Archangium violaceum: one gene and its partner. The main gene of each other region encodes a partner of the protein of the gene in region 2 in a complex. Links are inferred from orthologs where the notes say so. Each region holds a gene or a part of one and is shown on either strand. Other genes may lie near its edges.

The links.
Region 1: the proteins of JRI60_RS33890 (region 2) and JRI60_RS43190 are in contact, whole or in part, in a cryo-EM structure (PDB 7NYH), measured with the Escherichia coli proteins. The link is inferred for Archangium violaceum from one-to-one orthologs.

The regions. Positions count from the first base shown.
Region 1 is NZ_CP069396.1:10,851,224-10,858,653, reverse strand. The notes cover bases 1-3,000. They hold JRI60_RS43190 (NADH-quinone oxidoreductase subunit J), read right to left. Parts: upstream 1,759-3,000; coding sequence 1,243-1,758; downstream 1-1,242. Other genes in these bases: nuoF (NADH-quinone oxidoreductase subunit NuoF), read right to left, coding at 1,755-3,000; nuoK (NADH-quinone oxidoreductase subunit NuoK), read right to left, coding at 879-1,181; nuoL (NADH-quinone oxidoreductase subunit L), read right to left, coding at 1-837. In the rest of the region: more of nuoF, read right to left, coding at 3,001-3,089; nuoE (complex I 24 kDa subunit family protein), read right to left, coding at 3,116-3,604; JRI60_RS43175 (TIGR02266 family protein), read left to right, coding at 3,708-4,463; JRI60_RS43170 (serine/threonine-protein kinase), read left to right, coding at 4,523-6,019; phosphoserine phosphatase SerB, read left to right, coding at 6,064-7,263; JRI60_RS43160 (general secretion pathway protein GspE), read right to left, coding at 7,270-7,430. UniProt on the Escherichia coli protein: NDH-1 shuttles electrons from NADH, via FMN and iron-sulfur (Fe-S) centers, to quinones in the respiratory chain. The immediate electron acceptor for the enzyme in this species is believed to be ubiquinone.
Region 2 is NZ_CP069396.1:8,531,544-8,538,835, reverse strand. Bases 1,999-4,860 are described here. They hold JRI60_RS33890 (NADH-quinone oxidoreductase subunit A), read right to left. Parts: upstream 3,688-4,860; coding sequence 3,310-3,687; downstream 1,999-3,309. Other genes in these bases: JRI60_RS33885 (methyl-accepting chemotaxis protein), read left to right, coding at 3,925-4,860; JRI60_RS33895 (NADH-quinone oxidoreductase subunit B), read right to left, coding at 2,743-3,300; JRI60_RS33900 (adenylate/guanylate cyclase domain-containing protein), read right to left, coding at 1,999-2,601. In the rest of the region: nuoD (NADH dehydrogenase (quinone) subunit D), read right to left, coding at 1-621; JRI60_RS33905 (NADH-quinone oxidoreductase subunit C), read right to left, coding at 658-1,170; more of JRI60_RS33900, read right to left, coding at 1,315-1,998; more of JRI60_RS33885, read left to right, coding at 4,861-5,505; JRI60_RS33880 (cytochrome P450), read right to left, coding at 5,552-6,913; JRI60_RS33875 (PHP domain-containing protein), read right to left, coding at 7,003-7,292. UniProt on the Escherichia coli protein: NDH-1 shuttles electrons from NADH, via FMN and iron-sulfur (Fe-S) centers, to quinones in the respiratory chain. The immediate electron acceptor for the enzyme in this species is believed to be ubiquinone.

The DNA of each region.
Region 1 (7,430 bases), 2.3 Mb from region 2 along the record:
CTCCGCGTTCTGCGGCAGCGCGTTGGCCAGGACCTCGAGGCCCTGGAAGGCCACGGGGCCCTTGAGCTGCTGGCCCTCGCGGAAGCGCACCTGGGCGGTCTCGGCGGCACCGCTCACCGTGGTGAAGTTGGCCACGTTCGCCTGGCTGTTGAAGGCGCTGACCAGCAGCACGATGAGGAAGGTGGCGATGAGGAACGCGAAGTCACCGATGCGGTTGGTGATGAACGCCTTGCGTCCCGCCCAGGCCTTGGCCGCGTCCGTGTACCAGAACCCGATGAGCAGGTAGCTGGCCATACCGACGCCCTCCCAGCCCACGAAGAGCAGGACGAGGTTGTCGGCGAGCACCAGCGTGAGCATCGCCGCCACGAACAGGTTGAGGTACGCGAAGTACCGCCAGTACCCGTCGTCGTGCTCCATGTAGCTGGTGGAGTACAGGTGGATGAGGAAGCCCACGCCGGTGATGACCAGCAGGAGCGTTCCGGACAGGTGGTCCACCAGCAGGCCGAAGTTCACCCGGAAGGTGCCGACGGAGAACCAGGTGCCGTAGTCGTAGCCGATGGCGTAGCGGATGGCGTTGGGCGAGTAGACGCTCTCCATGGCCACCGGCGAGCCGCCCTGCACGTGGCTGACGCACCAGAAGGCCAGCACGGACAGCACGAAGGAACCGGCCACCGTCGCGCACGCGATGAGGTGGACGTTGCCGCGGCCCAGCATCTTGCCGAACACGCCGCACACGAACGCGCCCAACAGCGGCAGCGCGATGATGAGCCACAGGGACTGCGCGAAGATGGCGGGTTCCACCGGCGCGGTCATGAAGAATTGCTTGAGGGCTTCCATGGGCAGAGGGGCTCTCTAGGGCGGAAGGAGGGGCCGGGCCGTCAGTGCTTCATCGTCCGGATTTCGTCGATGTTGACGGTGCCTCGGCTGCGGAACACGGCGATGACGATGGCCAGGCCGATGGAAGCCTCGGCCGCCGCGACCGCGATCACGAAGAAGGCGGACACGTGGCCCGTCAGGTTGCCGTTCTGTTTGGCGAAGGCGAGGAACGTCAGGTTCGCCGCGTTGAGCATCAGCTCCACGCACATGAACACCACCAGGGCGTTGCGGCGGATGAGCACGCCGAACATGCCGAGGCAGAACAGGGCTGCGGCGAGGATCAGGTAGTACGAGATCGGGACCATGGCCGGACTTGGGGAGGGCGAGCGCCGCCCGCCTTCTAGCAGAGGGTTGAAGGGGACGGGCTCAAATCCGCGACTTGGCCACCACCACCGCGCCCACCATGCCCACCAGCAGCAGGAGGCTGACGGCCTCGAAGGGCAGCAGCCACTTGGTGTAGATGGTCTGGCCGATGACCGCCAGGGTGCCGAAGCCGTTGGCCACCGCCTGCGGGCCGGTGAACGTCTCGACGCGCTCCGGAATCCGCCAGATGGCCACCACCAGCACCGCCAGCAGCCCCGCCGCCGCCGCCCCGCCCGCAATCCGCGAGAGCGTCAGCCGCGGCCCGGTCGAGGTGGACTCGCCCAGGTTGAGCAGCATGATGACGAAGAGGAAGAGCACCATGATGGCGCCCGCGTAGACCAGCACCTGCAGCACCGCCACGGTGTGGGCCCACAGCAGCACGTAGATGCCGGCCAGGAAGAAGAACGTGGCCACCAGCGACATGGCGGAGCTGATGGGGCTCTTGGCGAAGATGACCAGCCCGGCCGACAGCAGCGTCAGGAGCGCGAAGGCTCCGAAGAGAATCAGCTCGATGTTCACGACCACTCTCCGAACGCGCCCCAGGGCTTGTCGCCGAACGGGCAGCGGTGCTCGCGGATGTGCGCCTCGAACTCGTCGCGGAAGCGCATGAGGAAGGAATGCGTCGGCAGCGCCGCGGCATCGCCCAGCGCGCAGATGGTGTTGCCCAGACCGATGGGCGGGTAGGGCGCGATGGAGGACGCCACGTTGCTGAGGATCTCCACGTCACCCGGCTCGCCGCGGCCCTCTTCGATCTTCCGCAGGAGGCGCGTCTGCCACGGGGTACCCTCGCGGCACGGCGTGCACTGGCCGCACGACTCCTCGGCGTAGAAGCGGGCCACGCGCCACAGGCTGCGCACCATGCAGGTGGTGTCGTCCATGACGATGACGCCGCCAGAGCCCGCCATGGTCTGCTTCACCTTGACGGCCTCGAACTCCATGGCGATGTCCAGCTCGTCCGGGCTGAGGATGGGTGCCGACGAGCCGCCCGGGATGACGGCCTTTATCTTGCGACCCGCGGGCAGGCCCCGGCCGTACTTGTCGTCGAAGATGAGCTGGGTGAACGTCGCCTCCAGCGGCACCTCGTAGACGCCCGGCCGGTTCACCGTGCCGGACAGGCACACCAGGCGGGTGCCACCCGACTTGTCGGTGCCCAGGCCGGCGTACCAGGCCGAGCCGCGGGTGAACACGTGGGGCACGCTGGCGAGCGTCTCCACGTTGTTGACCACCGTGGGGCAGCCGAACAGGCCCACCACCGCGGGGAACGGCGGCTTGAGACGGGGCCAGCCCTTCTTGCCCTCGAGGCTCTCGAGCAGCGCCGTCTCCTCGCCGCAGATGTAGGCGCCCGCGCCGCGCACCACGTAGCAGTCCAGCTGGTAGTCCTTGCCCAGCATCTTCTTGCCGAAGATGCCGGCGGCGTAGGCCTCCTTGATGGCCGCGTTGGCGCGCTCCGCCTGGAGCTTGAACTCACCGCGCAGGTACACGTAGCAGGTGTGCACGCCCAGCGCGTAGGACGCGATGGCGATGCCCTCCAGCATCATGTGCGGGTCGTTCTCGAGGATGTAGCGGTCCTTGAAGGTGCCCGGCTCGGACTCGTCGCCGTTGACCGCGAGGTACTTGGGCTTGGGGCTGTCCTTGGGGACGAAGCTCCACTTGAGGCCCGTGGGGAAGCCGGCTCCGCCGCGCCCGCGGAGGTTGGACTTCTTCACCTCGTCGATGATCTGCGCCGGCGCCAGCTCCAGGGCCTTCTCCAGCCCCTTGTAGCCCCCGCGCTTCTTGTACTCATCCAGCGTCCAGGAGTTGGGCTTCCCCCAGGCGCTCGAGATGATCGGTTCAAATGCCGTTGTCGCCATGGAATCAGGTTCCTTGATGCAGGAGTTCAGGGGAGCTTGTCGAAGATCGCGTCGACCTTGGCCTTCGTCAGGCTCTCGTGGTGCTCCTCGTTGATTTGCAGGCACGGCGCGGTGCCGCAAGAGGCCAGGCACTCGGTCTCGCGCAGGAAGAAGCGCTCGTTCGACTCACCGGCCTTCAACCCGAGCTTCTGCTCCAGGTAGGCGAGCATCTTCTCCGCGCCCCAGAGGGAGCAGGAGAGATTGGTGCAGACGTCGACGGTGTACTTCCCGGGCTTCTTGAGGTGGTACATCACGTAGAAGCTCGCCACCTCGTAGGCGCGCTCGGGCGTGACGTTCAACCGGCTGGCGACCAGCTTGAGTCCCTCGGGGGGCAGCCAACCTTTCAACTCCTGCAGCAGTCGGAGCGCGGGTAGCATCGCTGCGCTCTTCCGATCCGCGGGGTAGTGCGAGAGGATCTCCGCGATCTCCGCGTCGAACTTCTTCTGCTCTTCGGGGGTGAACAGGGGCTCCGCCATGGCGGGCGCTTCGTAAGGCTCGAATGGCCGCGTTGTCAACATAAACCCTCGGAGCTACACTCCGTCCCATCAGCGAAATGCCGAGCGATTTCAACCCCTTGTTATGAATCGGGGATCAGACGACAAGCGAGATGAGCCCCGAGTGCCGCTCGTGCTGCGGGTGCGTTTCCCGGATCAGGCTCGGATGGCGGCCGTGACGGAGAACCTCTCCAAGGGGGGGATCTTCGTGCAGACGGACCGTGCCTTCACGGCCGGTGAAGAGGTGGGGTTGGCACTTTCTTTCCCGGGGCTGCTGAATCCGGTAGAAGTCGTGGGGACGGTGGCCTGGATACGGCCAGCGTCGGCCGAGGCGCCGGGTGGTGTCGGCATCCGGGTGGTGCGCGATCAGGACCGGCAGCGATTGGGTGAAATCTTGAGTTCGGCAGGACAGACCCGCGCGTCGGACCCGAAGGCGCTCCCCGCCGAGGGCTACCGTGTCCTCATCGTCGAGGACAACCCGCACATCGTCGAGATGTACAGCTACGTGCTCAAGAAGCTGGCGAGCGGCGAGCTGGCGGGCAAGGTGCCGCTGGAGGTCCACTTCTCCCCGGATGGGCACCACGCGCTGCAGGCCCTGCGCTCCAGCCGCTTCAGCCTGGTGATGACGGACCTGTACATGCCGGTGATGGACGGCTTCGCGCTCATCGAGCGCATCCGCGCCGAGGAGCCGCTCAAGTCCATTCCCGTGGTGGCCATCTCCGCGGGCGGTCCCGAGGCGCGAGAGCGCGCCATGCAGCTGGGCGTGGACATCTACCTGCGCAAGCCCGTGCGCTTCCAGGAAGTGCTGGAGACCGTGAAGCAGCTGCTTCACATTCCCTGACAGTCGGCGGGGAGGCTCGCTTTGAGGCGGGGTGCCGGGACGGCTAGAGTCCGGCTCGCATGCCCAAGCCCGCCATCCACCGCGACACCGTCTGCGGCGAGGCGCTGTTCATCCTCCAGAGTCTGAGGGAGAACGGCCGTCTGGGGCGCTCGAACAAGCTGGCCGATGTGAAGGCCTCGCTCGAGCCCTCCGTCTCGCTGGAGTTCGACAGCTACTATCTCTTCCTTCGCAAGTACCTCTACATCGCGCTGGACCCGCGGGAGGCGCAGCTGCGTCTCACCGAGCCGGGTGAGCGCGTGGTGGATGGCGAGCTGCAGGAGAAGTTCTCCCTGGAGGTGGACGAGTTCTTCGCCGAGCAGCTGCTCGGGGACGACGACTCCGTCGTGACCGGCGAGGAGGAGGACGACCCGAGCATGCCGCCTCCCCCGCCGGACATCCTCCTGGAGGAGAACGAGATGCTGCCGCCCGTGGAGCAGCCGCCCGCGCTGCCGAGGGCTCGTGCGTCCGTGGCGCTGGAGGTGCCGCTGCCTCCGTCCGTGCCGGTGCCTCCCCCGGTGGCGAGCATGCGCAACGAGGCCGTCCCCCTGCCGCCCGCCGTGCCCGTTCCCCCCGCCGCTCCCGTCGCGCCTCCCGCTCCGATGCCCGCTCCCGCCCCCGCGCCCGTCCCTCCGCTGGCCACCTCTCCCGCTCCCAAGGCCGCCGCCGAGGTGCTGGACCAGCGCTACCAGAAGCTCGAGGCCATCGGCTCCGGGCCGCTCGGTACCGCCTACAAGGGCCGCTTCAACGCGCTCGGGCTGGACATCTGCGTCAAGGAGCTCAAGGACATCTTCGGCTACTTCTCCTTCCTGCAGCGCGGCGAGGTGCTCAAGCGGCTGAAGAAGGAGCTGTGCGCGCAGGCCCAGGTGCGCCACCCGGGCATCATCCAGGTGCTGGACCAGAACGCGGAGGCCGCCCGGCCGTACTACGTGCTGGAGCTGCTGCACGGCAGCCTCAAGGACAAGCTGGAGGAGGGCGGGGGCAGGGGCGTGCCGGTGCCCTTCGCCATGCGCTGCTTCCTGCAACTCGCCTACGCGCTGCGCGCCGCGCACGCCGTGGGCCTCACGCACCACAACCTCAAGCCGGAGAACGTCCTCTTCGATCTCTACGGCAACGCGAAGCTGGGCGACTTCGGCCTGAGCCGCGTGGTGGAGCAGGACGCCTCCAAGGGCTTGCCCCAGGTCTTCGTGGGCGCCGGTGGCATGGCGTACCTGGCCCCCGAGCTCCTCCAGCCGCAGCGCGCGAAGGACGCCGGCCCCGCCTCGGACGTCTACGGGCTGGGCATCATCCTCTACGAGATGCTCACCGGGCAGATTCCCGGCCGCCGCTCGCCGCTGCCCTCCGAGGTCAACCCCGAGGCCCCCGCTGGCCTGGACGCCATCTTCGACAAGATGACCCATGACCGGGTGGACCAGCGCTACCCGGACATCGACACGATGCTGGAGGACTTCTACAAGTCCTTCACCGAGGCGCAGTTCCTCGCCAGGGGCGACCTCATCCTGTCCTCCGAGCCGCAGTAACGAGTGCTCGCGGTGGACGGGCCAGGCTGTAAAACTCGTCCTCCATGAGCAACAGCACGAATTCGCAAGACTCCGTGCTCGTCACCGTCACCGGACGGGACGAGCCCGGCATCCTGGCCCGCTTGACCGGCATCCTCTCCGAGGTGGGCGCGGTACTGCTCGACATCGAGCAGGTGGTGGTGCATGGCCAGCTCACCCTGTCCCTGCTGGTGCGCCTGCCCGAGACGCGCAGCGTCCTCAAGGAGCTGCTCTTCGCGGCGAAGGAGCTCGGCATGTCGCTGGACTTCAAGCCGGTGGAAGGGCCGAGCACTCCCGTCGGCCCGAGCCGCAGCCGCCATGTCGTCACCGTGGTGGGCTCCCTGGGGGCCCGCGAGCTGCACGCCGTCGCCGAGCGCCTGGCCCGGCACGGGGCCAACATCGAGCGCATCAACCGCCTGTCCGACGCGGAGCTCGGCTCGGTGGAGATCCACATCGCCCTGCCGCCGGAGAGGGATCCAGAGGAGCTCAAGCGCTCGTTGCTGGAGCTGGCCATGTCCACCAGCGCCTTCGACGTGGCGCTGCAGCGCGAGAGCCTCTACCGGCGCAGCAAGCGGCTGGTGGTGATGGACATGGACTCCACGCTCATCCGCATCGAGGTCATCGACGAGCTGGCGCGGGCGTACGGGGTGGGCGAGCAGGTGGTGCGCATCACCGAGCGCGCCATGCACGGGGAGATGGACTACGACGAGTCCCTGCGCCAGCGCGTGGCGCTGCTGAAGGGGATGGACGCGAAGGTGCTGCGGGACATCGCCGCCAACCTCCCGCTCACCCAGGGCGCGGAGACGCTCATCCGGGTGCTCAAGCGGCTGGGCTACCGCACCGCCATCATCAGCGGCGGCTTCTCCGTGGCGGCCGAGGCCCTCAAGGCGCGGCTGGGCATCGACTACGCCCACTCCAACATGCTGGAGGAGGCGGATGGCAAGCTCACCGGGCGCACGCTCGGACCCATCGTCAACGCGCGCCGCAAGGCGGAGCTGCTGGAGAGCATTGCCCAGGCGGAGGGCATCCTTCTCGACCAGGTCATCGCGGTGGGCGACGGCGCCAACGACCTGCTGATGCTGGAGCGCGCGGGTCTGGGCATCGCCTTCCGCGCCAAGCCCAAGCTGCGTCAGGCGGCCGATACCTCCATCTCCGCCGGAGGCCTGGACACCATCCTCTACCTCCTGGGACTCACCGCTCGCGAGCTCCAGGAGGTGCTCGGGTAGGGCGGCTCACGAGGCGCGCATGCGCGCCGCCAGCTCCTTCTGCTGGAGGGCGCCCTTCTCCAGCAGCAGCTCGAGCAGGGCGCGCAGAATCTTGGAGCTCTTCTCCTGGTTGACCTGCACCGTCTGCAGCCGCTGCATCTCCTCGGGGGAGAACACCTCGGCCGGCG
Region 2 (7,292 bases):
GTCCAGCGTCTTGTGGACCTTCTCGATCCACCCCTCGGGCAGATCGCGGTTCATTCCGCCGATGCGGCCGAAGTTGGTGGTGAGCCGCGCGCCCGTCAGCTCGGCGACGCGGTCCATGATGAGCTCGCGCGCCTCGACGGCGAAGAGGAACGGGGCGAAGCCGCCCAGCTCCATGCCCGTGGCGCCCACGCACGTCAGGTGATCATGGATGCGGTGCAGCTCGGACCCGATGACGCGGATGTACTGGGCGCGCTCCGGAATCTCCAGGCCGATGAGCTTCTCTACGGCGTTGAGGAAGCCGAAGTTGTTCATCATCGCGGACACGTAGTTCAACCGGTCCGTGTACGGCAGGCACTGGGTCCAGGTGACGTTCTCGCAGCTCTTCTGGAAGCCGCGGTGGAGGAAGCCGATCTCGCAATCGGACTCGGCGATGTTCTCGCCCTCGAGCTCCACCTTCATGCGCACCGTGCCGTGCATGGCGGGGTGCGAGGGGCCCATGTTCACGTACATCCGCTTGGTCTGGAGGTGGGTCTCCAGCTCCGCCTCGTGGGCGTAGGCGTCGATGTCCGGGTTGGGCGCTTCGGGACTGGGGGGTGACGCGGGCTTGTGGGTGTCCGCCATGATGTCCTCTGGGGGGCTGCCGGTGGGGGCGGGCGATCAGGAGACGCCGCTGGTGCCGGGGCCGCGGAAGATGTCCTTGATGGGGCGCTCGGGGATGAGCGGCTGACGGTCGCGCATCGCGTAGTCCTTGCGGAGCGGATGGCCCTGGAACTCCTCGTACAGCAACACGCGGCGCAGGTCCGGGTGTCCCGTGAAACGGATGCCGTAGAAGTCCCAGACGAAGCGCTCCCACCAGTTGGCGCCCTTGAAGATGGGCGTGATGGAGGGCAGCTCCGGGTTGGCCTCGCTCACGCGCACCTTCAGGCGCACGTGCTCGTGACGCGACAGCGAGTAGATGAAGTAGACGACCTCGAAGCGCGGATCATTCTCCGCGAGGTGGAGACGATCCACCGCGTCGATCGAGGTGAAGAGCTTGAAGTCGAGCTCGTTCTTCAGGAACGCGGCGACCTTCGGCAGGTGCTCGGCGTGGATGACGGCCCAGGCGCCGCCAGTGCGGTCGAGGTAGCGCTCCGCCACCGCCTCTGGGAACTGGGCGGTGACCCTGTCCAGTGCGAAAGTGCTCAAGGGGGCCCCAATGCTGGCTATGGAATCCGGCGCGTTATAAGGATGACCCCCGGGGGGCGTCAACGTAATCCCTCAGCCATCCCCGCTACTTACGCGAGGCAGAAGCCCCGGTGGGCCGGAACGGGCATTTCAGGCCGCCGCCCCGCTGCCTCCCCGGGCGCGCGTGGGCCCGGGAATGAAGGTGGAGACGGGCTCGCTCTTGCCGGCCACGGGGGTGGGGGGCAGCTCCTGCCACTGGAAGCCCTCGCCCGCCTGGTCCCGGGTGCTGCGGGAGACGAGCACGGGCGTCCCGAGCCGCTTGGTGAGCTGCTCGATGCGGCTGGCCAGGTTCACCGTGTCGCCGATGGCGGTGTACTCGAGGCGGCGGGCGGTGGAGCCGATGTTGCCGAGCACCACGCGGCCGGTGTGCAGGCCCACCCCCATGCGCAGGCCGGGCTCCCCCCGGGCGAGCCGCTCGCCGTTCACCGCCTCCAGCTCGCGCATCATCTCCAGCGCGCACTCCACGGCCCGCCGGGCGTGCTCCGGCTCGGGCAGGGGGGCGCCGAAGTACACCATGAGTGCGTCCCCGATGAACTTGTCGAGCGTGCCACCGTGGCGGAACACCACCTCCACCATGCGGCCGTAGTACTCGTTGAGGATGGCCACCACCGCCTCGGGAGACAGCCGCTCGCTGAGCGCGGTGAAGTCCCGCAGGTCCGCGAAGAGGATTGTCACTTCGCGCAGCTCGGGGGTGGACACCGGCGAGGCCAGGTCCTGCAGGCGCTCGGCCACCGCGGGGGAGAAGTAGCGGCCGAGCTGGGCGCGCTGGAGCTCCTCGTGCGTCAGCTCGGAGACGAGCATGCGGATGCGGTGGAAGAGGTAGTTCGCGGCACCCGCCGTCATCATCAGCACCACCGCCCCCACCAGGCGCGCGCCCACGCCGATGGAGGCCTCGGCCTGCAGATACCACTCGGCCAGGGCCGCCACGCCCGTCACGGTGAACGTCACCGTGCGGCGCAGCGACAGGGCGGAGATGACGATGAGCGCGGTGTAGATACCCAGGGTGAAGCCGGCCACGCCTCCGGGAGAAGGGGAGACGGGGATGGCCAGGTGCTGCAGCCAGTAGATGGCCGGCGCGTCCACCACCGCCAGGGACAGTCCGGCCCAGCTCGCCACGAGCGCCGAGCGCAGCACACCCACCAGTGTGGCCACGGTGCACAGCCAGTAGGCCCCCATGGGGACGAGGTACACCTCCCAGTCCGCCAGTCCCTGCACCCGCGCCTGGTACGTGGAGATGGCCAGGATGGCGGACACGCCCAGCAGGCGCACCAGCGCCAGCCGCTCGGCGTTGTGCCGCCGTTCGGCCTCGATGGCCTTGCCCACCGGCTCCCTCAGGAACTCGGAGAGCGAAGCGCGTCTCTGCCTGGACTCGTCCACTCGGTCTCGGCCGTGTTGGGGGTGTACGCGCATCCTCGCACGTACCCCCGGGTGTGTGCACATCCGGTGCAAAAGCGAGGGCCCCGCCACCTCCGAGGAGGTTCGCGGGGCCCGGGGCCGGCACCAGCGGTGCGCGGCTGCCTACTTGGTGAGGTTGTACTGGCCGGCCAGCAGATCGTGCGGGGCCGGAGCGCGGTGACCGGCCTTGTGCGTCTGGTTGCCGATCTTGTCCTGCAGCAGCTTGAGACCGTCGAGCACCTGCTCGGGGCGCGGCGGGCAGCCGGGGATGTAGACGTCCACCGGGATGACGCGGTCGATGCCCTGTAGCACCGCGTAGTTGTCGTAGAAGCCACCGGACGAGGCGCACACGCCGAAGGCGACGACCCACTTGGGCTCGCACATCTGCTCGTAGACGCGCTTGAGGATGGGGGCCTGCTTGAGGTTGATGGTGCCGATCACCATCAGCATGTCGGCCTGGCGCGGAGAGAACCGGGGGAACTCGGCGCCGAAGCGGGCGATGTCGTGGCGGGCCGCGGACACGGACATGAATTCCATGCCGCAGCACGCGGTGGCGAACGGGTAGGTGAAGAGCGAGTACTTGCGCGCCCAGCCCAGGCCCTTGGAGACCATCCGCTCGAAGAAGCCCATCGCGTCATCGCGGCGGGTGGTCAGTACGGGGGCGATATCGGATTCAGCCATGGTCGTTTCTCAGTGCTCCCACTCGAGAGCACCCTTCTTCCAGATATAGATAAGGCCCACCACGAGGGTCGCCGCGAAAACCAGCATCTCCACGTAGCCGAACCAGCCGAGCGCCTGGAAGTTCACCGCCCAGGGGTACAGGAACACCGCCTCGACGTCGAACACGATGAAGAGGAGGGCCACCACGTAGAACTTCACCGCGAAGCGCTGGCGCGCGGGACCGCTGCTCTCGGAGCCGGCCTCGAAGGCCGTGGACTTGATGGAGCTCGGACGCCTGGGGCCCAGCATGGAGGCCAGCTGCACGATGACGAGCGCCAGCACGCCCGCCAGCAGCAGCACGACGGCCAGCGGCAGGTAGGAGGCGAGGGGGTTGGTCGTGGGATCCATTTCGCGGCGGACCCTAGGGACACAAGGGGGCCGTGTCAATGGGGAAGCCCGGAGATCCAACCCCTGGACATGACAGTGGAAAGCCGGTGGAGGAGCCTGTCTCCCCGCCTGCTCCTCCGCGAGCGGCCAGGGGGCGGGGGTTTGACGCTCCGCACACGGGACGCCTAGGGTCACACCCTGGCGCGCCCGCGACAACCGGGGGCGCTTTTCCCGATCGATACAGGAGAGAGCCCGAGCATGTGGGGTCGGCTCAGTTTGCGCTGGCAGGTGGCGTTCGCGGTGCTGGTTCCCAGCCTCGCCCTGGCCCTGTTCAGCAGCGTCTACTTCCCGAAGCAGCAGGAGGAAGTCGGGCTGGGGAAACTCGAGGATCGCGCGAAGGCCGTGGGGATGCTCGCCTCGGATGGGATCGCGCTCCTGATGGAGCAGGGCGAGCCCATGTCGAAGGCGTCCTCGGGGGCCCAGAGCGCGGAGACGTGGGAGATGAAGCAGCTCACGCGCATCTTCGACCGGGTGGAGCAGTCGGGCTCCGTGTCCTTCCAGGCGTTGCTGGCGAGCGATGGCACGGTGATGTTCGATCGCGGCCCCGTCCCGCAGGGGCTCAAGCGCGCGTTGAAGGCAGGCCCGGGCTGCGAGACGATGGATCTGCAGGATGCGCCGGTGGCGTACTGCTCCCTGCCGGATGGCCGTGTCTACGCGGTGGGCATGGACGCCGCCAAGGTGAGGGCGGAGGCGGGCGCCACGCGTATGCCGAGCTTCATGGCGTACCTGGGGGCCACGGTGGTGGGCCTGTTCATCGCGTTCTTCATCGGGCGGGCCATCGCCGAGCCGGTGACGCGCATGACACAGGCGGCGCACGAGGTGGCGCAGGGCGACGTGTCCCTCAGCGAGGTGGACGTGGCCTCGGCGGGAGAGGTGCGGCTGATGGCGCACTCCTTCAACGAGATGCTGGGCACGCTGCGCGGCACGGTGACGGAGCTGCTGGCGCGGCTGGAGCAGCTCTCCAGCGCCTCGCGGGGGCTGACGGGAGCGTCCGCGGATCAGGAGCACGTCATCAGCCAGCAGGCGGCGTACGCGCAGCAGATCGCCGCGACCTTCGAGGAGCTGAGCCGCACGGCGGAACAGATCTCCAGCTCCACCGAGGTGGTGGAGTCCAGCGCGCGGCGCACGCACGAGGCGGTGGCCGAGGCGATGGCGGTGGTGGCGCAGGTGGTGGCGGGCATCAACGACATCCGCATGGAGTCCAAGGGCGTGGCGGACGCCATCGTGGGCCTCAACCAGGATCTGCAACAGGTGTCGAAGATCGCCCAGGTCATCAACCAGGTGGCGGAGCGTTCGGACCTGCTGGCGCTGAACGCGGCGCTGGAGGGCACGAAGGCGGGCGAGGTGGGGCGGGGCTTCTCGCTGGTGGCGGCGGAGATGCGCAAGCTGGCGGAGAACGTGTCGGCCTCGGCGCGGGACATCGCGCGCATCGTGGAGAAGGTGCAGGACTCGGGCAACGAGGCGGCCACCAAGGCGCGCGTGGGCATGGCCACGAGCGACCGCGGCGTGGAGGTGGCGGAGCAGGCCTCGGCGGTGTTCCAGCGCATCGTCGAGCTGGCGCGCGGCACGAGCGAGGCGGCGCGGCAGATCACCATCGCGACGCGGCAGCAGCGTCAGTCCAGCGAGCAGGCGGTGCAGGGGGCGCGCAACGTGGCGGAGCTGGTGAAGCAGGGCGTGGACGCGACGGGTCGCACCACGCGCATCGCGCAGGATCTCCAGAACGTGGCGGACAGCCTCACGGTGCTGACCGCCAGGTTCAAGGTGGCGCGCGACCGCTGACCTCCCTCTCCCTCTGGGAGAGGGGCGGGGTGAGGGTCGGCGGACGTCAGGCCCGGACCATCTCGATGTGCGTCTTCTTCGGAGGCTGCCCGAAGGGGAGATACCGCAGCTTGGGAGGAGCCGTTCCCGGAGCGAGCTGGGGCCTCAGTCCCCGGCGCGCCATCTCCCGAGCGAACGCCGTGGCGAACTGCACCACCTCCATCCAGGCCAGGTGGTAGCCCAGGCAGAAGTGGGGGCCGCCTCCGAACGTCGCGATGTCGATGGCCGACGGGGGCGAGCGCCTCCCCAGCCAGCGCGAGGGATCGAACCGCTCCGGCTCGGGGAAGAGCGCCGGGTCGTAGCCGTAGGTGCCAATGGGGATGGTGATCATCGTGCCGCGCGGCACCCGCTTGCCGTAGAGCTCCAGGTCTTCGTTGGCCTGGCGCGCCGTCAACGACACGGGCGGATACAGCCGCAGCACCTCGCGGAAGATCGCCTCCGCGAAGGGATGACGCTTGAGATCCTCGGGCGAGCGGGGCAGGCCCGGCGCCGCCACCGACTCCTCCCGCAGCTTCTCCCAGAGGTCGGGCCGCTGGGCGAGCACGATGCCCAGCCACGCCATCACCGACGCGGACGTCTCGTGGCCCGCCAGGGCCAGCAGGCGCAGGTTCTGGATGAGATCCTCATCCCCAAGCGCCTTCCCTTCCTCATCACGCGCCGCCAGCAGCGCCGAGAGCGTGCCCGGCATGTCCGGCCTTCCCCGCGCCGCGGTGATCAGCTTGGAGAAGCGGGAATCGAGCCAGATCCGTCCCTTCCGGGCGCGCCGGGCCGGCGAGAAGGGCAGATCCATCTTGAAGGGCAGGGCCCCGAGGATGAACTCGCGGTAGTTCTCGTTCCAGGCCCCCAGCTCGCTCCGGTCGATGCCCATGACGCGGAAGATGACGTCGAGCGCGAGCCTCTGGGTGTGGGAGAGCAGGGAGAAGGCGCCCTGCGAGGGAAGACCGGCCACGCAGGCCTCGACGACCTCGGCGGAGATGGCCGCGGCCCCACTGGACGTCAGGCCCCGGGGCGTGAAGGGCCCGCTCATGGCCGAGCGCAGGTTGCGGTGGGGCACGCCATCCCGGGACAGCAGCGAGTCACCGACGAAGTCCGGCGACTGCTCGCGGATGAACTCGCTGCTGGTCACCCGGTTCTTGAGCAGCTCGAAGCCGGGCTCTCCCATGCAGACCAGCGTCAGCCTGTCGCCGATGCCCCGCGTCCAGAACAGCGGACCGGCCTTCCTGGCCGCGTTGCGCAGGAACGTGAGGGTGTCGCCGATGTTGAACAGCGTATGTCCCACCAGGGGCAGAGCGCCGGGGAGGATGGGAATCCCGTCCCGGTGGGTCTCCTTCTGCGGCAGGCGGAAGAGCAGGTTCGTCGCGGTTTCCATGTAAACCGGAATTCTGGACGAGGGCCTTTTCTTCCGTCAAGCGGACACTTTCCAAGTGGTAAGAACTCCTCACACCCGGAAGCGTTCGTCTAACCCGGCCGTGAACCCTGGCTCGTGGCGCGGGCGCGCAGCTTCGCGAAGTTCTCCGGCGGGGTGGTGGAGTCACCCGGGCGTTTCCCCGGCGTCACCTGCTCTCCATGGAAGTCGCTGCCCCCGGTGGGCACCAGGTCGAACTCCCTGGCGAACTTCAGGTACTTCTCCTGCACGCTCGGGTTGTGGTCCGAGTGCAGCGCCTCCAATCCATCCAGCCCCGCCTTGGCCAGCATGCGAATCTCGTGGCGCTCCAGCTTCGAGCTGCCCGGGTGCGCCACCGTCGCCG